3 regions of the Xenorhabdus poinarii G6 genome follow, and region 3 is predicted to be linked to each of the others. Evidence: riboswitches for the same ligand, from Rfam matches in the RefSeq annotation. Region 3 holds a riboswitch; each other region holds the start of a gene.
The links. Region 3 has a riboswitch for thiamine pyrophosphate ahead of thiB (thiamine ABC transporter substrate binding subunit). Riboswitches for the same ligand answer to the same signal wherever they lie in the genome.

Region 1: linked by a shared signal. The riboswitch ahead of thiC (phosphomethylpyrimidine synthase ThiC) and the one ahead of thiB (thiamine ABC transporter substrate binding subunit) in region 3 are both predicted to bind thiamine pyrophosphate.
Region 2: linked by a shared signal. The riboswitch ahead of thiD (bifunctional hydroxymethylpyrimidine kinase/phosphomethylpyrimidine kinase) and the one ahead of thiB (thiamine ABC transporter substrate binding subunit) in region 3 are both predicted to bind thiamine pyrophosphate.

Annotation. Positions count from the first base shown of each region.
Region 1 covers NZ_FO704551.1:3,060,574-3,062,841, forward strand. Annotated here, with positions in the region: gene nudC (NAD(+) diphosphatase) at 1-624, opposite strand, end outside; TPP riboswitch at 822-947, shown strand; gene thiC (phosphomethylpyrimidine synthase ThiC) at 1,134-2,268, shown strand, end outside.
Region 2 covers NZ_FO704551.1:1,399,072-1,401,339, forward strand. Annotated here, with positions in the region: gene cspE (transcription antiterminator/RNA stability regulator CspE) at 603-812, shown strand; TPP riboswitch at 937-1,029, shown strand; gene thiD (bifunctional hydroxymethylpyrimidine kinase/phosphomethylpyrimidine kinase) at 1,074-1,871, shown strand; gene fbaB (class I fructose-bisphosphate aldolase) at 1,968-2,268, opposite strand, start outside.
Region 3 covers NZ_FO704551.1:3,167,609-3,169,876, forward strand. Annotated here, with positions in the region: gene ptsP (phosphoenolpyruvate--protein phosphotransferase) at 1-138, opposite strand, end outside; gene rppH (RNA pyrophosphohydrolase) at 148-678, opposite strand; TPP riboswitch at 795-899, shown strand; gene thiB (thiamine ABC transporter substrate binding subunit) at 1,048-2,013, shown strand; gene thiP (thiamine/thiamine pyrophosphate ABC transporter permease ThiP) at 1,989-2,268, shown strand, end outside.

The sequences.
Region 1 (2,268 bases), 110 kb from region 3:
ATCGGCCAGAAAACCGACCATTAATGAATTTGGGAAAGGCCAAGGTTGGGAATCGACATAACGTAAATTACGGATCTTAATTCCACTCTCTTCCATCACTTCACGATGAACCGCCTCTTCCAACGTTTCGCCTACTTCAACAAAACCAGCAAGTACGGTATGAATGCCATGACGGTGACGCTGATGTTGTGCCAAAAGAAGATGATCATCACGCCGAATACCGACAATAATGCTGGGCGCAATTTGTGGGTAATAACGTTCATGGCAGTGATGACACAAACAGGCCCACTCATGCAGACTGGGCCGCATCTTATGACCACAGTAACCACAATAGCGATGTGAACGATAAAACTCAGCCAATTGGACACCACGTCCGACCAATTGAAATAATTTGTCATCCCGGTCAGAAATTAACCGGGGAGAAGACATATCTGAAACCATTTTCCGGCGGATTAACCAAACCTTCTCTCCCTGCCACTCGCCGATGGGGATCGCCATTTGATCTTGCAATGTCCATTGTTCAGCCGTCCCCAAAGGTAATTCCCCCTGTGGCAACCAGACCCGATTCTCAAGACTCACAATCCACCAACCCCGTTCTCTACCTGTCAGTTTTTGTTGCATCATCTGTCTCTATTCCATCATTGATTATGTGACCACGTCCAACACAGTTTGCTGCAAATCAACACAAACCAAGCATACTCCTTTTTATTGTCTTTCGCCTCGACGCTGGCAAGTACTCACAAGCCTAGTTAGCAACTGATTGAAGAAAGTGTGATGTTTTAAGTTGTAGTTTTTATCATCCCCTTTATACTCTGGAGTGTTTTTTCTTGTCGGAGTGCCTAACGTTCACCGTCTTATCACGATGAACACAGGCTGAGACCGTTAATTCGGGATCCGCAGAACCTGATCGGGCTAGTACCCGCGAAGGGAACAAGAGTAATCACCCCGCTGCCCGTATTGTGTACACCCTCGGTCAATATCGTGTACACCTACTGTTTGGCATCAACTATTACTCCCTGCGAGCTCCAGACAAGCAATTTTCTCAACGTAAGCCCGCTCAGCAATGAGACAGGCAACAACACAGTCAGGAATTTGCTATGTCTAAGTCCAATGAGACCGTTATTTCAAATAACATGGTTTCCAATACCATTATTCCAACGGCTGATCTTTCGCCAGAAGTTCATCCAACAAGACCGCGTAAGGCGCAACGCGATGCAGCACAAGCGTTTATCAATTCCGTTCAAGGCGTAACCTTCCCCAATTCAACGCGTATTTACCTTGCAGGCTCGCGCCACGATATTCAAGTTCCGATGCGAGAAATCCAACTCTCACCCACCCTTATCGGGGGCACGAAAGAGGAACCTCAATTTGAAGAAAACGAGTCTGTTCCCGTTTATGATACTTCTGGCGCTTATGGTGATCCTGATACCGTCCTGAATGTACAGATTGGTCTATGTAAAATCCGCCAGCCGTGGATTGATGAACGTCATGATACCGAACCCGTTCCCGTCCTCAGTTCCGATTTTACCCAACAACGCCTCGCCGATGCGGGATTGGATCATTTACGCTTTCACCATCGACCACATCCCCTGAAAGCGAAACCGGGTAAACGTGTCACCCAATTGCACTATGCACGCCGCGGCATTATCACACCAGAAATGGAGTTTATCGCCCTGCGCGAAAACATGGGACGCGAGCGTATTCGCAGCGAAGTCTTACGCCAGCAACATCCAGGACAGCGTTTCGGTGCTAACTTACCGGAAAACATTACGCCGGAATTTGTCCTACAGGAAGTCGCGGCGGGTCGTGCGATTATCCCCGCCAATATTAACCACCCGGAATCCGAACCCATGATTATTGGTCGCAATTTCCTGGTAAAAATCAATGCGAATATCGGCAACTCCTCCGTCACATCATCCATTGAAGAAGAGGTGGAAAAACTGATTTGGTCTACCCGTTGGGGAGCCGATACGGTGATGGATCTCTCTACCGGACGCTACATTCACGAAACCCGTGAATGGATACTGCGAAATAGTCCGGTTCCCATCGGGACAGTACCGATTTACCAGGCACTGGAAAAAGTCAACGGTATAGCAGAAAACCTGACATGGGAAATGTTCCGCGATACCTTGCTGGAACAGGCGGAACAAGGGGTGGATTATTTCACGATTCACGCCGGCGTATTACTGCGTTACGTACCAATGACCGCCAAACGCCTGACAGGCATTGTTTCCCGTGGCGGCTCCATTATGGCGAAGTGGTGCCTTT
Region 2 (2,268 bases), 1.8 Mb from region 3:
ACTCGGCTTTTTTATTTTCCCGGATTGAAAGTACCAACGATGTTCGTGTATGTACGTGGCGAAATCAGTTTATCGTATGGGAATAACCTGTTGTGGGAATAGTCAGAAACGTCTTATAAATATTATAATTGGATAATATTTAATGAATAATAAACGAAAATTAGGTTGATTACGGGTAAAGCAATTATTTTCTATGTACAAAAAGAATGATTTAAATTAAATATTCTTTTTATCCTTATCTAGAATAGATTTTGTATAACGATAATTCTCTGCTTTACACCGTAACAGGTGTGAAAAACAATATGATGTATTAAACAGACTCAAGTGACTTATGGCATGTAACAATTTCTTTTTGTATTGATTCATGATGTTATATCACTTAAAGGTTATTGAGTAATTTCAAATCGGAATAGAGAATCAGGGTTTAAAATATGTGCGTTAACGCCAGCGCCTGAAAAAAATGGCTTGCGATTATATAAAGAGTGTGTAATAAAACATATGGGTAAACGAAGTATTGCTCTGTTAATAAATAACGGCAACCAATACTGTTTTTTATTTTTATGCCAATAGGCTAATAAAGTGATTCAAAGGAAATTTTTGAAATGGCAAAAATCACTGGTACTGTGAAGTGGTTCAACGAGTCTAAAGGTTTTGGTTTTATTACCCCTGCGAATGGTAGCAAAGATGTATTTGTACATTTTTCTGCAATTGTGAAAGATGGGTTTAAAACATTATCTGAAGGCCAACAAGTTGAGTTTGAAATTCAGGAAGGCCCGAAAGGTCCTGCTGCTGCAAACGTTTCAGCTTTATAGTCATTAATTTAATTTGGTTGGTGTTTAATTACTGGCTAAATATATTTATCATCGTTCTGGTTTGATTGTCTGATGATAATTTATTGCAAATATCACTCTATTGAGGTACTAATAGAGTGATTTTTATTTTGACTCGGGGCGTTCTTTATTGAACTGAGAAGCACCCGTATTACCTGATCTGGATAATGCCAGCGTAGGGAAGTCATGGTATCACGAGTTCCGATACCCGCTTTTCTTTAGTTGGTAGTAGGAATGACGACCATGAGAATTAATTCACTGACCATCGCAGGCACAGATCCTAGTGGTGGTGCCGGCATTCAAGCCGATTTAAAAACCTTTTCCGCCCTTGGTGCTTACGGTACAGCAGTGATAACTGCGTTGGTAGCGCAGAATACAATGGGCGTACAATCAGTTTATCATCTTGATCCCCGCTTTATTGTTACCCAGTTAGAATCTGTGCTTTCAGATGTCAGGATAGATAGCGCCAAAATAGGTATGCTGTCGAATGCAGCTAATGTCACTGCAATAGCAAAATTATTGCATTGTTATCCCATTCCCTACATAGTCTTGGACACCGTGATGGTGGCGAAAGGAGGAGCGCCTTTGTTATCACCTGAGGCCGTGACAGAAATGGTAGAACAACTCTTTCCTCTCGTCTCTTTGATCACGCCCAACTTACCGGAAGCCGCAGCCATATTGAAATGTGATCTTGCCAAGACCGAAGATGATATGTTATCGCAGGGACGTGCATTATGCGCAATGGGCTGTCAGGCTGTTTTGTTGAAAGGTGGACATTTGCCTAACGAAGAAAGCCCGGACTGGCTTTTTACCCCGGAAGGAGAGTGGCGTTTTACAGCGACCAGGGTTAATACCCGACATACGCATGGAACGGGTTGTACGTTGTCCGCAGCACTCACGGCATTACGTCCACGTTATTCTGATTGGCAAAGTACGTTGCCAGTGGCGAAAAACTATTTACAACATGCACTGATGCAGGCGGATAGCCTGGAAGTGGGTCATGGCATTGGTCCTGTCCACCACTTTCATCAATGGTGGTGATATTGCCCCGAATCATGCCCTTTTGGGATGATAGCGGATTTGAGAAATGGGGATATGGGGTCCCCATTTTGAAGCTGCTACCTCTGAGGTTGTTGATTAGGCGATAGTGATTGTCTTATCGAGATAGACATCCTGTACGGATTGGATCAATTCAACACCGTCTTTCATCGATTTTTTGAACGCTTTACGGCCAAGGATCAATCCCATGCCACCGGCTCGTTTATTGATAACAGCCGTGCGGACTGAGTCACTTAAATCATTATCTCCAGATGCGCCGCCTGAATTGATTAATCCCGCCCGGCCCATATAGCAGTTAGCCAGTTGATAACGAACGAGATCAATCGGATGTTCAGTGGTCAGATTGTCGTAGACGCGTTTATCTGTATGCCCGAACCCA
Region 3 (2,268 bases):
CTGATGATCAGCCAGATAGATAGAACAGACATCCGTGTTCATTGCCAGACACGTTTCATTGACCAGTAGTTCAAGCGCTTCAGATAAATTAGCTGCCATCGCAACCTTTTCGACAATTTCCCTTAAGCGCATCAGCATAACTATGACCTAATTTCTTCTACGACGATGTAAATAAGGTGAGTATAGCAATGAAGCAGGTTCCTGCACTGGCATCACAATCGCGGCGAATTCTTTCATTACACGGCGATAGACTTCTCGCTTAAAAGACACGACCTGCCGGACAGGATACCAATAACTGACCCACCGCCAGCCATCAAATTCCGGTGTCTTACTGCGCTGCACATTAATCTCTGCTTCGTCACATAACAATTGCAATAAAAACCAACGTTGTTTCTGCCCGATACAAACAGGCTTTGTATCCCAACGCACCAAACGCTTGGGTAATTTGTAACGCAACCAACCCCGGGTCGAAGCGAGAACCCGAACATCTTTGCGATTTAAACCAACTTCTTCGAATAACTCGCGGTACATCGCCTGTTCTGATGATTCCCCTGGATTGATACCCCCCTGAGGAAACTGCCAGGAATGCTGCCCATAACGGCGGGCCCATAGAACCTGCCCTTGGCGATTACAAATTACAATTCCTACATTCGGGCGGTAGCCATCCTCATCGATCACCGGACTACCTCTTGATTGAATAAATTTAAAAATATCGCTAATTGTTTCACACTCACCTCAAGCGGTAAACCTCTATGATTGGACTTTGCAGACGTAGCCGAAGTCTCTACAATACCCCCATCTCAACGGGGTGCTGTTGTGACAACACAACACTGCTGAGAATAAACCCGTCGAACCTGAACCGGCTAGTACCGTCGTAGGGATTTGAGATGCTAATCATTAGTGTGATCAATGTAATTTTTATTTAGCACCTTCTCAGATCCTTTGCCACTGCTAATAACGGTTGATATTCATCACGATGATCAATCATCACTACAGGAGAGCAAAGTGTTTAAGAAACTCTTTTCTGGCTTTATTGCGGCTGTCAGTATGCTGTCTATTTCTGCCTGTGTTTTTGCTCAGGAGAAGCCGACACTGACGGTGTATACTTATGATTCCTTTGCCTCTGAATGGGGGGCAGGGCCTGCCATCAAAACAGCCTTTGAAGCAGAATGCGGCTGTGAGCTGAAATTCGTTGCGCTGGAAGATGGCGTCTCCTTGCTGAACCGTTTGCGCCTCGAAGGTAAAAAAACCCCCGCCGATATTATATTGGGGTTAGATAACAATCTGATTCAGGCCGCGCAGAAAACCGGGTTATTCACCCCAAGTCACGTCGATACCTCAAAACTGAAATTACCGATTACATGGAACAATACGACATTTATTCCTTATGATTACGGCTATTTTGCCTTTATTTACAACAAAAACACCTTACCGCATCCGCCCAAAAGTATGGATGAATTAATCAATAATCCGCAAAATTGGAAGATTATTTATCAGGACCCGCGCACCAGTACCCCCGGTTTGGGGTTGCTGCTCTGGATGCAAAATCTCTATGGTGACAACACCGCACAAGCATGGCAGAAAATTGCCAGAAAAACACTCACGGTCACTAAAGGCTGGAGTGAAGCCTACGGCCTGTTTCTGAAAGGTGAGGGAGATATGGTTTTGAGTTATACCACGTCACCGGCTTACCACATCATGTCAGAGAAAAAAGATAACTATGCCGCCGCTATCTTTGAAGAAGGGCACTATTTACAGATTGAAGTGGCCGCCCAAATCACCACCAGCAAACAGCCGGAACTGGCACAAAAGTTTATGAATTTTATGATCTCGCCTGCATTTCAGCGCGTTTTGCCAACCACGCAATGGATGTATCCGGTGATTGATATTCCTCTACCGGACGTTTTCAAACACCTTCCTGTTCCTGAAAAATCGCTGCAATTCAATGCTGATGATGTAGCAAAACACCGTACCAAATGGATCCGTACATGGCAAAGCGCTGTCAGCCGTTAATCGCGGGTTGGTTATTGCCGGGGGTTATTGCCTCCGGCTTATTGATACTTGTTGCCTTGTCAGCCTTCGGGACGCTGTGGTTTTATGCCCCTGAAAGCGATTGGCAGGCACTTCTGGATGACCGTTATCTTTGGCATGTCATTCGGTTTACCTTCTGGCAGGCATTGCTCTCTGCCCTCTGCTCGGTATTTCCGGCGCTTTTTCTTGCCCGGGCACTTTATCGCCGCCATTTTCCGGGAAAAAGGCTATTTCTGC